Regions from separate parts of the Shewanella sp. 8A genome, predicted to be linked through region 2. Evidence: predicted binding sites of a transcription regulator. Region 2 holds the regulator's gene; each other region holds the start of a gene.
The links. Region 2 encodes sigma-54, which starts transcription at its own class of promoters, with help from an activator protein. Its sites were predicted from a motif close to GTTGGCACGNNNNTNGNNT; they were not measured.

Region 1 (4,648 bases), on a different contig from region 2:
GACTAACCGGTATTTAGTCTGGTGTTAGTGGTCTGGTAGTAATTGTTCCCCTTGTAACTTTGCAGGTTTATTCAGGGCTTTTCTAATTAAGTCAAATAAGAAGGTGCCCATCAATAATCCGCCGATACTGAAGATGATATCCCCAAACATACGCATCCATACCAGTCTTTCAATCAGTGGACTATGAATGACCTCTGGCGAGCGGGCATACCAATACCCGTGGTCGATGACCGCAAAAAACTGCGTAATCCCTACAGGTAATAGTGACATAAACACCATAGCCGCTAGGCCAATATTGAGGCTCCAGAAGGCGCCTTTGAGCATTTTGTCATTCCACTGCATATTGCCAGTTAGACCGCGCAGACAGAAAAGCATTAGTCCCATGCCGAGCATGCCATAAACCCCCATAAAGGCGGCGTGACCGTGGGTGGCAGTGGTATTTAACCCTTGAATGTAATAGAGCGAGATTGGCGGGTTGATTAAGAAGCCTAGCATACCGGCACCGACCAAGTTCCAAAACGCGGTAGCCACAAAGAACATAATCGCCCAGTGATAACGCTGCATCCATGGACTGGCTTTACGCAAGCGGTAGGTTTCCATTGCTTCAAAACCTATGATGGCTAAAGGCACCACTTCTAAGGCCGAGAAAATTGCGCCCCAGGCGATAACCGAGGTTGGTGTGCCAGTAAAATAGAGGTGGTGTAAAGTGCCGATTAAACCACCGGTTAAGAAGATTACCGTTGTAAACAAGACCGCACCGTTGGCGCTACGGCCACGGATTAAGCCCAAACGTACCAGCATTAAGGCGATAACGGCAGTCGCAAAGGTTTCGAAGAAGCCCTCAACCCACAGATGTACTACCCACCAACGCCAGTATTCTGCAATCGCTAAGTTGGAGTGTTTGCCCATAAAGAGGCCAGCGCCATAGAACAAACCAATTGCGACGCAGGAGGCATAGAGTACCCAAATAACAGGGCGCATCTCGCCTTGAACTTTGAGGGCGGGTTTGATGGCGGCGGTGACTAGGGCGAGCCAAATCAATAATCCAACGAGGAGTAAGATTTGCCATACTCGACCCAGATCTATGTATTCATATCCTTGATGGCCAAAGAGAAAGTTCATATCGAGATCAAAATACTGCTGTACCCCAATCCATTCGCCCGCCATTGAACCGAGCACAACCACCACTAAGGCTACCCAGAGTACGTTAACGCCTATTCGTTGATATTTGGGTTCATGGCCCGATAATGCAGGAGCAATATACAGTCCTGTACCTAACCAAGCAGTTGCGATCCAAAATACGGCTAATTGGGTGTGCCAAGTACGCGTTACTGAATAGGGGAGTATTTCCGCAATAGGTAAACCATAAAACTCTTGGCCTTCTACCGCATAGTGAGCGGTAATACCTCCGAGTAAAATTTGCAGTAAAAAGAGACCTATCGCCGTAATGAAGTATTTGCCGACGGCTTTTTGTGAAGCGGTTGGTTTAGTGAAAAACAGCGGGTCTTGTTCCGACGGCTTAGGCAGACTTTCGTGCTTACCGCTGGCATGGTGCCATAGCAATCCACCAATACCCGCTATCAGGGTCACGATACTGAGTATCGACCAGACAATATTATCCGAGGTGGGAGTATTGCCTAATTGAGGATCGAACGGCCAGTTATTAGTGTATGTATAGGGTGCATCTGGGCGTTCAGTGATGGCAGCCCAAGCCCCCCAAAACAGGAACGCATTAAGTTGTTCACGGCGTGTAACATCGGGCACTGTGCCCTCTTTCATGGCGTATTGTTCGCGTAGTGAACTGAGTTTAGGGTCATCACCAAACAAGGATAAATAGTGTTGATTAACCGTGCGAATTGCTTCTACTCGTGTGGTCGATAGCCTAATAAGCTGAGTGCCATCGATCTGTTGTTCAACACTGTTATGGCGTAAATCATCCCTTAATGCTTGTTCAAGCCCCGCTTTTTCTTGGGAACCTAGTTGCTCGAAAGGCGTTTGATATTGTTGCTTGGCGCGCAGGTCGAGCCAAGCTTGGGCTTCTCTGTGTAACCAGTCTGCGGTCCAATCGGGGGCGACATAGGAGCCATGTCCCCAAATCGAACCGAGTTGATGGCCGCCCATTGATCGCCATACTAATTGACCTTGTTCTATATCATTTTCACTAAAGATAACTTGGCCATTCACATCGACAAATGCACTGGGAATGGGTGGTTTTTCTCGATAAATTTCACTGCCTACGCTCAGTAGTACAGTAAATGAGGCAATCAACACTAATAATAGTGCGATAGCGGTGAGTTTTTGTTTGCTCATAAATCCCCTTAATCCAACGTCATTTTGATACCTGTAATTTGCTATTGCGCAATATGTGCCAAGTATTTTTGTCATTGAAAATAAAGGAAAAAATTTAATTTAAATTATTTATAGTGTCTTTTTGATAGTAATAAAGATTGTCATCATGACATTTACTGTCTTTATGACAGCCATTGGTGGGCCAATGTTGATAACACAATGAACTATTCAATTTAATGTGGTCTTTCAAGGTATTGCGGCGATAAATATAGTTAGATGTATGTTTTTATCGATATAGTGTCTTTTTAGATGGTTACCGATATTTTTTTTTGATTAAAAATGGAAAGTTTGTATTGGATTTATTTTTTAAAGAACTTGATAAATATAAGCTTTATTTTATTTATGCTTATAGTTTGATGTTCTGGTTGTATTTGTCTTTTTATGTGTTTTTATCTGAAAATTAGCCTAAAGTTACTGTTGATGATTATTTTAGTGTAGATGATTGAAATTTAATATTTAAAACTCCAATAATCTGCATTTTTTATGCTAGTATAGAAACACTGAAATTTTTAATTGAGTCATTTTTAATCTAGGTGTTTTTGCTATCGTTTAGCTGAGCCAGCAGCATTTAAGGAGGCATGTGTGGATGCAGATTCCATCAATAGTTTTTTTCTGATCGGTGCCTTACTTACTGCCGTGAGTGTTTTGCTTAGTCCCATGTCATCCCGTCTTGGGATTCCTATCTTATTAATTTTCCTCGCCGTAGGTATTCTTGCTGGTGAAGATGGTCCCGGCGGTATTCTCTTCGATGATTATTCAACCGCTTATCTTGTCAGTAACTTAGCCTTAGCCATTATTTTGCTCGATGGCGGTATGCGCACTCGGGTCGCGAGCTTCAGGGTCGCACTGTGGCCTGCGTTATCCTTGGCAACCTTTGGGGTGGCGATCACCACCAGTATCACAGGCATTATGGCTGCGTGGCTATTTGACTTACATTGGCTACAAGGTTTGCTTGTGGGAGCGATTGTCGGCTCTACCGATGCGGCGGCGGTATTCTCACTGTTAAAGGGACGCAGCCTTAATGAGCGGGTTGGAGCAACGCTGGAAATCGAATCGGGTAGTAACGACCCTATGGCGGTATTTTTAACTGTCACCTTGATTGCCATTCTCGGCAATGTCGATGCCGAGCTATCTGCAAGCTTTATGCTGATTAGCTTTATTAAACAATTTGGGCTGGGAATTTTATTAGGCTTGGGTGGTGGCTGGCTGCTATGGAAATTGGTGAACTTAAGTCAACTCGCTGAAGGTCTATATTCGATTCTCGTGCTCAGTGGCGGCCTTATTATTTACGCTGCATCGAACAAGCTAGGTGGCAGTGGCATTCTGTCGATTTACTTAGTTGGCCTATTCCTCGGTAATAAGCCAACTCGTGGACGTCATGCGATATTAAACGTATTGGATGGAATGACTTGGGTGAGTCAAATCGGCATGTTCCTCGTCTTGGGACTACTCCTAACCCCCTCGGATCTATTAGATATTTGGCTGCCGGGCTTAGCACTGGCCTTTGGGATGATCCTGTTTGCCAGACCTTTAGCGGTATGGCTAAGTTTGCTGCCATTTAAGAGTTTTAGCAGCCGTGACCGCTGGTTTATCTCTTGGGTCGGGCTTCGTGGCGCCGTGCCGATTATTTTAGCGGTATTCCCAATGATGGCCGGGCTTCCTGGGGCTCAATTGTATTTTAACTTGGCCTTTTTTGTGGTGTTAGTCTCTCTGCTAGTCCAAGGGGCGTCACTCACTACGGCTGCACGCTTAGCAAAGGTAGAATTGCCCCCAAAGCCTTTGCCCGTTTCGCGTTCGGGGGTTGAAATTTACCCGAGCAGCGAATGGGAAGTGTTTGTCTATCGTTTGAGTGAAAGTAAGTGGTGTATTGGTGAACCGCTAAAACGCTTAGCAATGCCCGATGGTACTCGCATTGCGGCAGTATTTCGCAATAACAGATTATTGCATCCTTCGGGAAGTACGTGCTTAGAGGCGGGTGATATTCTGTGCGTACTCGGGCAGGAAAAGAGCCTTGAAGCATTGAGTAACCTCTTTAGCCAAGCCCCTGAAACCAAGGAGGTTCCACGTTTCTTTGGTGACTTTTTTATCGATACCGAGGTTAAATTGGCGGATCTTGCACCTATCTATGGCTTAACATTAGACGATGAAACTGGCGGCATGACTGTAGCTGATTTAGTTGCTTTAGAGCTAGGTGCGCATCCAGTACTTGGGGACCAGTTTCAATGGCAATCACTCCATTGGGTCGTTGCGGGACTCTATGAAGGCAAAGTCACCAATGTGGGTATTCGCTTACCGGCGG
Region 2 (4,648 bases):
TGCCTTTGAGCTGTTCAAGCAAACTGCCAATCAAAGGCAAAGGCAAATTATCGACACAATAGTAGCCGAGATCTTCAAGCACTCTAAGTGCGACCGATTTGCCTGAGCCTGAACGCCCTGACACTATGACCAGTTTCATCCAATGATTACCTGATAGAGTTCCGTTTCATCATGCGTCTTGCGCAATTGTTTTAATATTTGCTTGTCACTGAGCTTTTCAGCCATGCATGACAAGGTACTTAGGTGCTGCTGACATTGGTCGGCAGGCACGAGTAGTGCAAATAAAATATCGACGGGTTGTTTATCGATAGCATCAAAGGCTATCGGCTCCTCACATTTTATCAATATCGCTATGGGTTGTGTTATATCGGTTAATCGACCATGTGGAATGGCGATACCGTTACCTATACCTGTGCTACCCATCTTTTCGCGCGCCACGAGGCTTTCGAAGATCTCTTGAGATGAGAGGGTGGGGTACTGGGCAGCGGCTAAGTCGCTGATGAGTTCCAGTACCTTTTTCTTACTGCCCGGAGTGGCGCAGGTTGTGCACTCCGGCCGCAGTATGGTACGAAGTTCCATTGCTAGTGTTTTGTTAACTTCTCTTTGTGTTTAATAACCTGACGATCAAGTTTATCAATCAGGACGTCTATGGCAGCATACATATCTGCATGCTCTGAAGTCGCGAAGACTTCACCACCGGTGAGGTTGATTCTCGCTTCGGCAATCTGTTGCATTTTCTCAACATTGAGCACAACGTGCACATTATTGATCTGTTCGAAATGACGTTCAAGTTTTGAAAACTTTTCCTCAACATATGCCCGTAACGATTCAGTAATCTCGATATGGTGTCCACTTAGGTTTATTTGCATAGAAACGTCCTCCGATACTCACAATAGGCTATAAACTTTTACGCTGATTGGAAGGGGGAATAAGCATCGCTTCTCGGTACTTCGCAATGGTTCTGCGCGCAACGTTAATTCCCTGTTCTGCCAGAAGTTGAGCCATCTTGCTGTCGCTTAATGGTTTTTTCTGGTTTTCCGCTGCAACCAGTTTCTTAATGAAAGCTCTGATTGCTGTGGATGAGCACTCACCGCCATCATCCGTCCCGACGTGGCTTGAGAAGAAATATTTTAGTTCAAAAAGTCCTTTTGGGGTATGCATGTATTTTTGTGTGGTCACCCGTGAAATGGTGGACTCATGCATCTCTACCGCCTCGGCGATATCGTTTAGGACCATAGGTTTCATGGCTTCTTCACCATATTCGAAGAAACCCTGTTGGTATTGCACTATGCAGTTTGCTACCTTGAGCAGTGTTTCGTTGCGGCTTTCAAGGCTTTTGATAAACCATTTAGCCTCTTGCAGATGGCCACGAATAAATTGGCTATCAGCTTGATTTTTTGAACTTCGGGCCATTGCTGCATATTGCTGATTTACGTTGATTTTTGGCATGCAGTCAGGGTTTAATTCGACCACCCAACGGCCGTTTTTCTTCGACACCGATACATCGGGGATCACATATTCTTCATCGACAGGGGTGATGAGTAAACCGGGGCGAGGATTCAAGGTTTGGATCAGCGCAATACTGTCCCTTAACTCGTCCTCTTTCAGTTTGGTCTTACGCATTAACAGCCTAAAGTCGCGAGCGGCGATCAGATCTAAATGATCTTTGATCAGCATGCGGGCGTTTTCGATGTGAGGGGTATCAGGCGAAAAATGAGATAGCTGGATCAGTAAACATTCGCTTAAATCCCTTGCCGCGACACCAACGGGGTCGAAATGTTGAATACGCTTGAGCACGGCTTCAACTTCGTCGAGTTCAATCTCGGGATTGCCCATGGCTTCGAGGATATCTTCAGTGCTTTGAGTGAGATAACCTTGATCGTCAATGGCATCAATAATCGCGGTGGCAATGGCTAAATCGGTTTCAGAGAAGGGTGTGAGGTTTTTTTGCCATTCTAAATGTTCGTACAACCCCTCGCTAGTTTCCCCTTGGAAGGGCATGTCATCTTCACGGCTGGCGCCAGAACCTGAGTTTGGCGATGCGGTAAATACTTCATCCCAAGTGGTATCCATGGGTAACTCTTCGGGCAGAGATTCTTTGGTCAGCGACTCGGCAATGTCCACGGTGGAATTATCTTGTTCCTGTGGCTGGGCAGTCGTTTCGCTAAAGTCGGTATCGGCGATATCTTGCTTACGTTCGCTAGGCGCGTCAAATTGCTCCTCTTCCAGCTCGAGAAGAGGATTAGAGTCTAAGGCTTGCTGGATTTCTTGTTGCAGTTCCAATGACGACAGTTGCAGCAGGCGAATGGCCTGCTGAAGTTGTGGCGTCATGGTTAACTGTTGACCCAGTTTGAGCTGGAGTGACGCTTTCATGTTACCGCTGATCCCTAGGTTATTATTGTGAGTTTAGGTCGCTTGATATCATATGGATGGAGCCTAGCGCTCTCAAATTCAAGGCTTATTAGCTTTGTTTTAGTAACTATAGCCTGAATTGTTCACCTAAGTACACAGCCCTAACTTGCTGATTGTCTAAGATCTCTGCGGGTGTGCCCTCGGCAATAAGATTACCGTGACTCACAATGTAAGCATGTTCACAGACGTCTAAGGTCTCGCGCACATTGTGGTCTGTGATAAGTACTCCAAGGCCTCGGCTCTTAAGCTGCTCGATAATTTTCTTGATATCGATAACGGAGATCGGATCAACGCCCGCAAAGGGCTCATCAAGCAGAATAAACTTGGGGTTGGCCGCTAAGGCGCGGGCAATTTCGACGCGGCGACGTTCACCGCCCGATAAGGACATGCCTTGGCTGTCACGAATATGGGTGATATGGAACTCTTCTAGCAGTTGCTCTAGTGCTTCTTCGCGCTGGTCACTATTGAGCTCTTTACGGGTTTGCAGTACCGCCATGATGTTGTCGTGTACGGTTAATTTACGAAAGATACTCGCTTCCTGTGGTAGGTAACCAATACCTTTGCGGGCACGCAGATGCATAGGATCGGCGGTTAAATCATCATCGTCGATAAAGATATGGCCTTTATCGCTTTTAACTAAGCCCACGACCATGTAAAAGGTGGTGGTTTTACCCGCACCGTTAGGGCCGAGTAGACCGACGACTTGACCCGTTTTTACTGTCAGGCTGACATCTTTGACAACCTGGCGGCTTTTATAACTCTTGGCGAGATTCTGTGCTTTTAAGGTGATTTGGGTCATTTAGAATCCTGTTTTTTCACAGGTTTATCTGTTGGTGTATTTTTGAGTTCTTCCTGATAATTATCAGGTTGAATAATGGTAATTACGCGATCATCACCATTGCCGCTACTTTCGGCGATCAGTTTTTGCTGAATAATATCGTAACGAATTAAATTGCCTGTAACTTGACTACCCGCTTGGTCTAGGGTCGCTGTACCAGTTAGGGTCAACGTCCGAGTGGCCATTTCATAGCGAATCTCTTTGGCGCTAGCAGATGCAGGGCGGCCATCATCAAGGATTTGGCTGTAGGTTGCTGGATTTCCTGTAGCCAGTAAGACTTTACTATTTTCGCCTTCGACAGAAAATGCACGGAGTTGATCCGCATGGATTTTAATTGAGCCTTGAACAACTTCAACGGGACCGAAGAAAATGATCTGATTGTTTTTAATGTCCGCAGTTTGACTGACGGCTTTAATTTTCACTTCTTGCTGTAAGTCACCGATCTTGGCGAAGGCATTCATGCTTATCATTAGCATTAGGCTGGCAAGTAATATGTTATTTTGCTTCATAGGTTCCTACTACCTGACTGGTCAATTGCACTTCCTGCGCGTTAAGGTCGGCATAAAGGCCTTGCCCTTGAATATTAAAATCTTTCCCTGTGACGTAAATGATGCGGTCAGAGGTCATTATCATTGTGTTGAGATCGAGTTCTAAAAAACTGGTGGACAAGGTTTGTATCGGTTCACCAGGGCTGATGGCATCGATAATAACATTATTTTCTAATACAACCTTGCCAGTATCTTTGTTGAGTCGACCTTGATCGGCTCTGATCTGCCATTTTGCTTTACCTTGGTCGGGATACACAAGATAGACAGGCTGAATAAAGTCGGTTTGGTTTTTAAGCTCATAGTGTTCCATGTGCTTTGCCGTGACGCGACTATTGACTTGTCCTTGCTCGTTAAACTCGATGCTGCGCAGATCTTCGATAATGTAGTCGGGTCTGTCTGTATCATTCAGGCTGCTATCGGTATCGCCACCGCGTTTTTGTTGGACCTGCCAATACAGCACGAGTGCAGTACCAAAAAAAGCAATAATGGCGAGGGTCACACGACTCATATGCTCATCCCATGGGCTGAGGTAAATTTGTTTTGACTCAGAAGTAACAGATCTGTCAGCTCTCTGAGCGCACCATGACCACCATTTAACTGGGTCACAAAATGGGCGTGTTGGCGCACATAGGGATGTCCATCGGCGACACAGACGGCAAGACCGACGACATTCATCACTGGCAGGTCGACAATATCATCACCGATATAGGCAACTTCTTCTGGTGTGACATTGTAGAGCGACAGCAGTTCTTCATAGGGGACAAATTTATTATCCACACCTTGATAAATATGGGTTACACCGAGGGCCGTCATGCGGTTTTCAACAATTTTAGACTGGCGGCCTGTTATC
Region 3 (4,648 bases), on a different contig from region 2:
TTTTTTGATATTGCGGATTATCCGTTAATAGACTCGGCACATCACCCATACCCACGCCATAAACTGTGACTTGCTGAACATTTGAGGGAAGGGTACTAATAAACAGCTGTGCTTCAGCGATGCGGTCATGGCGACTGCTGAGCTGAATGCCATTAACACTGATAGTTTGGTTTTGGCCTTGAACTAAGTGCGCATCAAGATGGTCAATTGATTGGCTTTTTATCGCTGCAGCCACAATTGGCCAGCGTTTAGCGATAATATTCAGATTAGTGGCAAATAGTTCAGTCATTCCGTTTCCTCGGAAGCTTTCGTGTTGATATTACCGACATCACTATCTGGTCTCTCCACAGGGACTCGAACCCCGATCGGCCGCTTAGGAGGCGGCTGCTCTATCCTGTTGAGCTATGAAGAGACGCTGGTGATTATACTGGTTTTATCTTTGATTAAAAGGCTTATGATTTAGTTGCTTAAATCTTAAGCGCGATGTCGTTTATCTGTACATTGTAAACCGCATTTTGGTCAACGAGTACGGCTGTTGCACTTTCTTCACTCACTTGTTCAATTTGCACTGTTGCTCGGCTTTTGGTAGCAATGGCACGCATTTCATTGAGTCTATCCGGTAAATTGCGTTGTAACACCACTTGGAACTTATCACCAACTCGAATGCCATGTTTTCGGCCTAGGTTGAGAATAATCCGATCTCCTTGACGACTGACAACTTGCCCAAGTAGTGGTCTACAGTTGAGCGTGTTATCAATATCGCGAGTCGCTTCTTGCAGCAGTTGGCTGATATTTTTGCCGTAGGATGAACGCCAAAATCTATCACTATTGGGGGCAACAATGGCTTGTTCCTCAAATTCCCACCGAGCCGATGTGCTGTAGGTTTTGTTCCATACTTCTTCACCGCTAATGCCGTGATAAAGGCTAAGCTTTAATTGGAACTGTCTTTGTGGCGCTTCATCCCACCATCCCATAAAGGTGGCTTGTACTGGCTCGGTTGAAATATCAATAATTTGCGGTAGTAAAATGTATTGGCTATCGGTAATTTCACTCAGCCAACTCGGAAGTCTATAGCCGCGGATATCGACCAGTTCTTGTGCGATATCGAGCCTTTCTTTGGCATGGATATGGCTGTATCCAGTTGATGAGTAGCCATCAATACTATTACCGAGTCTTTCGGAGATGACTTCTTCAAATCCTGATAATTGGCCGTAGCGTAATTGTGCTCGATCTTTTATTTGGGCTTGGGGAATAAGGATCGCGGCTTTTAATTGGCCCGTTGGGCATTGTTGTGTTGGGTCATCATTCAGATCGAGCCTGAGCGACACATAAATTTTATTCCCTTGAATGCGTTCACTCACTAACTGAATACTAATCGCTTGAGCGTTACGATTAATGGCGAAGCTGTCTTGCGTGAGATTGCCGTTGGTGGTTTGTTGTTCACTGGATATTTGGATCCCGGTGCTGAGGGTGGCATAGCTAACCGCTTGATTGATGGCTTCTTCCCGCGCTTGGGCGATGTTGCCATTGGTGATGATTGCTTCACCACTGGCTTCGACCCATTCTGCTTGCGCTTGATTAGCTTGAAGTGCGGCCAGCAGTAGGCTGCTAATGATGAGCAAGTGCTTTCTGAGTATGTTCATTAATAAGCCCTTCAGGTCAATTGTGCCAATCAGTTGAGTCAGTTTAATGGCGGTTTTATTGGCTGTAAAAGCAAGTTTCGTGCCTAATTTATGAAATATACCCAAACCATCTGAAGTTGCTGAATAGGTATAGAGGGTAAAGTTATTGGCACTGTTGTCGATAATCAGGTGAGTTAATCAAGGATTGTATTTTGACTTGGTCTAATATTTGCAATCTTTTTGACTAAAGATTGCGGCTCGCTTTGAGGCGCATTGATATCGATAATGAGGTTATTCCCATGCTAAAGCGTGCGTTCATTCCCCTGGCTCTTTTGGCGCTGATTGGGTGTGCGACTAAACCCGTTGTGCCGCCAAAACCTAGCCTAGTTGATGGCAATGGTTTGCCGCCTACGGCGACAATTAATCATCTAGCGCAGCGAATTGTCACTGAGTTAGTCAAACAGAATGATGCCTTGCGTCCTGATCAACCTATCGTTGTAACTACACCAGTATTAGTGGGCGACATGACGAGTACGAATGCGGTTGCGCTGCAATTGCAGCAGGGACTCATGGCATCGTTGCACAGTTTTCAATTTAATGTGGTGGAGTTAAATCTCGCCGATGGACTGCGTGTTACTGGTGAGGGCGATTTTATTTTGACGCGTGACTGGCAAAAATTGTCTACTAATTTGCCTGTTGACCATATTGTGGTATCCACGATGAGCCCGACGACTAATGGCTTAGCGATTAATACTCGAATCGTTACCTTAAGTAACAACCGAGTGGTGTCAGCTTCACAGACCTTTGTTACACAAAAAGAATTAAGCAATTATATGCAGCCCTCTGAGCAAGTGATCTCCCACGATGGGATTTTATATCGTCAGTCGGCTCCCGGTATGAATGAAGTGCGTGTATTAGGAGATGGAAAATGAAACGCTACCTGTTGGTGATTGCGGCGCTTCTACTGACAAGTTGTGCCTCTAGAGACAAGTATGTGCAGTGGGAAGATGTTCCTCCATCTAGCTTCCCTAAGCTAACGGCCATTGGTTATGCCCCGTTAGCGACTCAACCAGCGAAAGAGCAATCTCAAAGAATGTTGATGGCGATGCAGGCCTCAAAAATCGTGGCTTATCGTGAACTGGCTGAACAAGTGTATGGACAAAAGATCACCGCTAACAGCAGTGTCAGTGATTGGATGCTAACCGATGATAATGTTAAAGCTTCAGTCACTGGGGTGATCCGCGGCGCAAGAGTAGTTAAAAGTTATCCCGCAGGTGAGCATTACGTTACTGAGTTAGAACTTGATTTTTCTAAGGTATGGCAAATCTATCAGCAGCAGAGTCGGCCACAGAGAATTAAAGAAGTCACTTACTTTTAAGGTGTCATCTCCTATCAACCAGAAGACAAGCATGAGATGGTTTGGGTACAGATAATCGATAAACAAAAACCGCGCTAACTAAGCGCGGTTTTTGTTAGAAATCCGTTTGTACTTATAACGCCTTACGCTTTTAGATCATTGCCTAAGCTGGAGATTGTTGAGGTTTTACCTTTATCGTTATACGTCAGCGTGGTGGCATTTCGGCTCGCCTGCAAGGCTTGAGCAAAGCGGTTTAGGCTTGCAAGATTCATCTCGATCAAACTAGCATTTTGTGCGTTGAGATCTTTGCATTCTGCTAGAGCCTCTTTAACCACTGCCATTTTATCGGATAGCTCCACTTGCTCTGTGAGTAAGGCTTTATCGCTGTGACTAGCCAGCAAGTCATCATTTGCTTTAAGGTCTTGTAGACATGTTGATTTTTGCTCAGCAAGCGACAAAAGCAAATCGGCGTTTTGGTCAACCAAAGCGCCTTTTTCCTTAAGAATAATTTGTTTAAGAACAGCCAAATGGGCGTGTTGTTGATCTACCAGTTTAGCTATTTCTGTCATAGTTACTCTTTATTAAGCTCATTTAATTCTGCTTCGAAGCTGGCAATATTCGCAGCCAACTTTTCGGGATCAATTTTATAACGACCTTCGGCAATGGCTTGTTTTATTTCGGCCACCTTCTTTTGGTCGACTTCAGGTAGACTGGCCATTTTGGTTTGAGCTCCTTGTAACTGTTGAGCTTGAGCCGTAATGACAACAGAGTCACCTTTTAGTTGAGTTGATTTAGCCGCTACCTGAGAGGTTTTCTCGCTTTCGCTGCTTTGTTTAGTGCTGTTTGAACGGACTTGTGCGGCCGCTCCGGCGTTAAATTTGCTAATATCAATTGCCATTTTAGGCTCCAGCGTCATGTATACGGATTTCTTAACTGGGGTATCGGCAGCTTATCGAAAAGCTTTAGCTTATTTTACATTCTAACTTCTACTTCGCCAATCGCCGTAATTATGGCATCTAGCTCTTTGTTAGAACTGCTATTTTTGATTCGAATTTGGTCGCCGATATTACCATCTTGCAGCGCCTCTCCCACAGTTTTTAGTACGAAGTTATTTGAACGCACATAAATCGACACTGTGTCATTTTTACAGACAAAGCAAAGGTTGTTCGCAAAAATAGGATAATTTTTCGCGACTCGGCGTTTAACTCTCACGCCTGTAAGCTGATTAGTATCGCTAAATTGCATACCACGCAAACTATTTTGGTCAACATAGCGGATCTCGACCTGTGAAGGACTGATTAATTCACCTGGCGCTAAGGTTTCGGTTGCGACCACAACAGGAAAAAGAATGTCTACTCTAACAGACATAAAAATCTGCCAAGGGTAGGCGAGATCGGGGGTATCACAACTGACTTTTATGGTGTTATTACGGCTAATTTCGCGTTCAGAAGCTAATTCGACCCTTATTGGTGATGTGCACTGTGCTGGCAGCATTCGGTTATCGACCGTTTGTGGATTAATGTCGACTTTCGCATTTGCAGGTACAGCAATCTTTTCATTAATAAGGGCTTTAGCTAATTCGGATATCGCCGATACGCTAGGTATCACGGGTTCAGCCTTAGCTGCCGTGGATAGAAAAAGTGCGAAAATACTCAAAAAATAGACTAAA

Region 1: the regulator sigma-54 is predicted to act here: its motif matches at 2,355-2,373, upstream of M0413_RS04490 (nitric-oxide reductase large subunit).
Region 3: the regulator sigma-54 is predicted to act here: its motif matches at 1,788-1,806, upstream of M0413_RS05850 (FlgO family outer membrane protein).

The regions. Positions count from the first base shown of each region.
Region 1 covers NZ_JAMDJP010000004.1:131,073-135,720, reverse strand. The annotation lists gene M0413_RS04490 (nitric-oxide reductase large subunit) at 25-2,310, opposite strand; gene M0413_RS04485 (potassium/proton antiporter) at 2,932-4,648, shown strand, end outside.
Region 2 covers NZ_JAMDJP010000021.1:6,094-10,741, forward strand. The annotation lists gene rapZ (RNase adapter RapZ) at 1-139, opposite strand, end outside; gene ptsN (PTS IIA-like nitrogen regulatory protein PtsN) at 136-579, opposite strand; gene hpf (ribosome hibernation promoting factor) at 582-869, opposite strand; gene M0413_RS15610 (RNA polymerase factor sigma-54) at 898-2,373, opposite strand; gene lptB (LPS export ABC transporter ATP-binding protein) at 2,480-3,211, opposite strand; gene lptA (lipopolysaccharide transport periplasmic protein LptA) at 3,208-3,759, opposite strand; gene lptC (LPS export ABC transporter periplasmic protein LptC) at 3,746-4,306, opposite strand; gene kdsC (3-deoxy-manno-octulosonate-8-phosphatase KdsC) at 4,303-4,648, opposite strand, start outside.
Region 3 covers NZ_JAMDJP010000005.1:182,399-187,046, forward strand. The annotation lists gene M0413_RS05835 (motility associated factor glycosyltransferase family protein) at 1-289, opposite strand, end outside; tRNA gene M0413_RS05840 (tRNA-Arg) at 337-412, opposite strand; gene M0413_RS05845 (flagellar assembly protein FlgT) at 468-1,643, opposite strand; gene M0413_RS05850 (FlgO family outer membrane protein) at 1,922-2,554, shown strand; gene M0413_RS05855 (LPP20 family lipoprotein) at 2,551-3,000, shown strand; gene M0413_RS05860 (flagella synthesis protein FlgN) at 3,123-3,548, opposite strand; gene flgM (flagellar biosynthesis anti-sigma factor FlgM) at 3,551-3,877, opposite strand; gene flgA (flagellar basal body P-ring formation chaperone FlgA) at 3,952-4,648, opposite strand, start outside.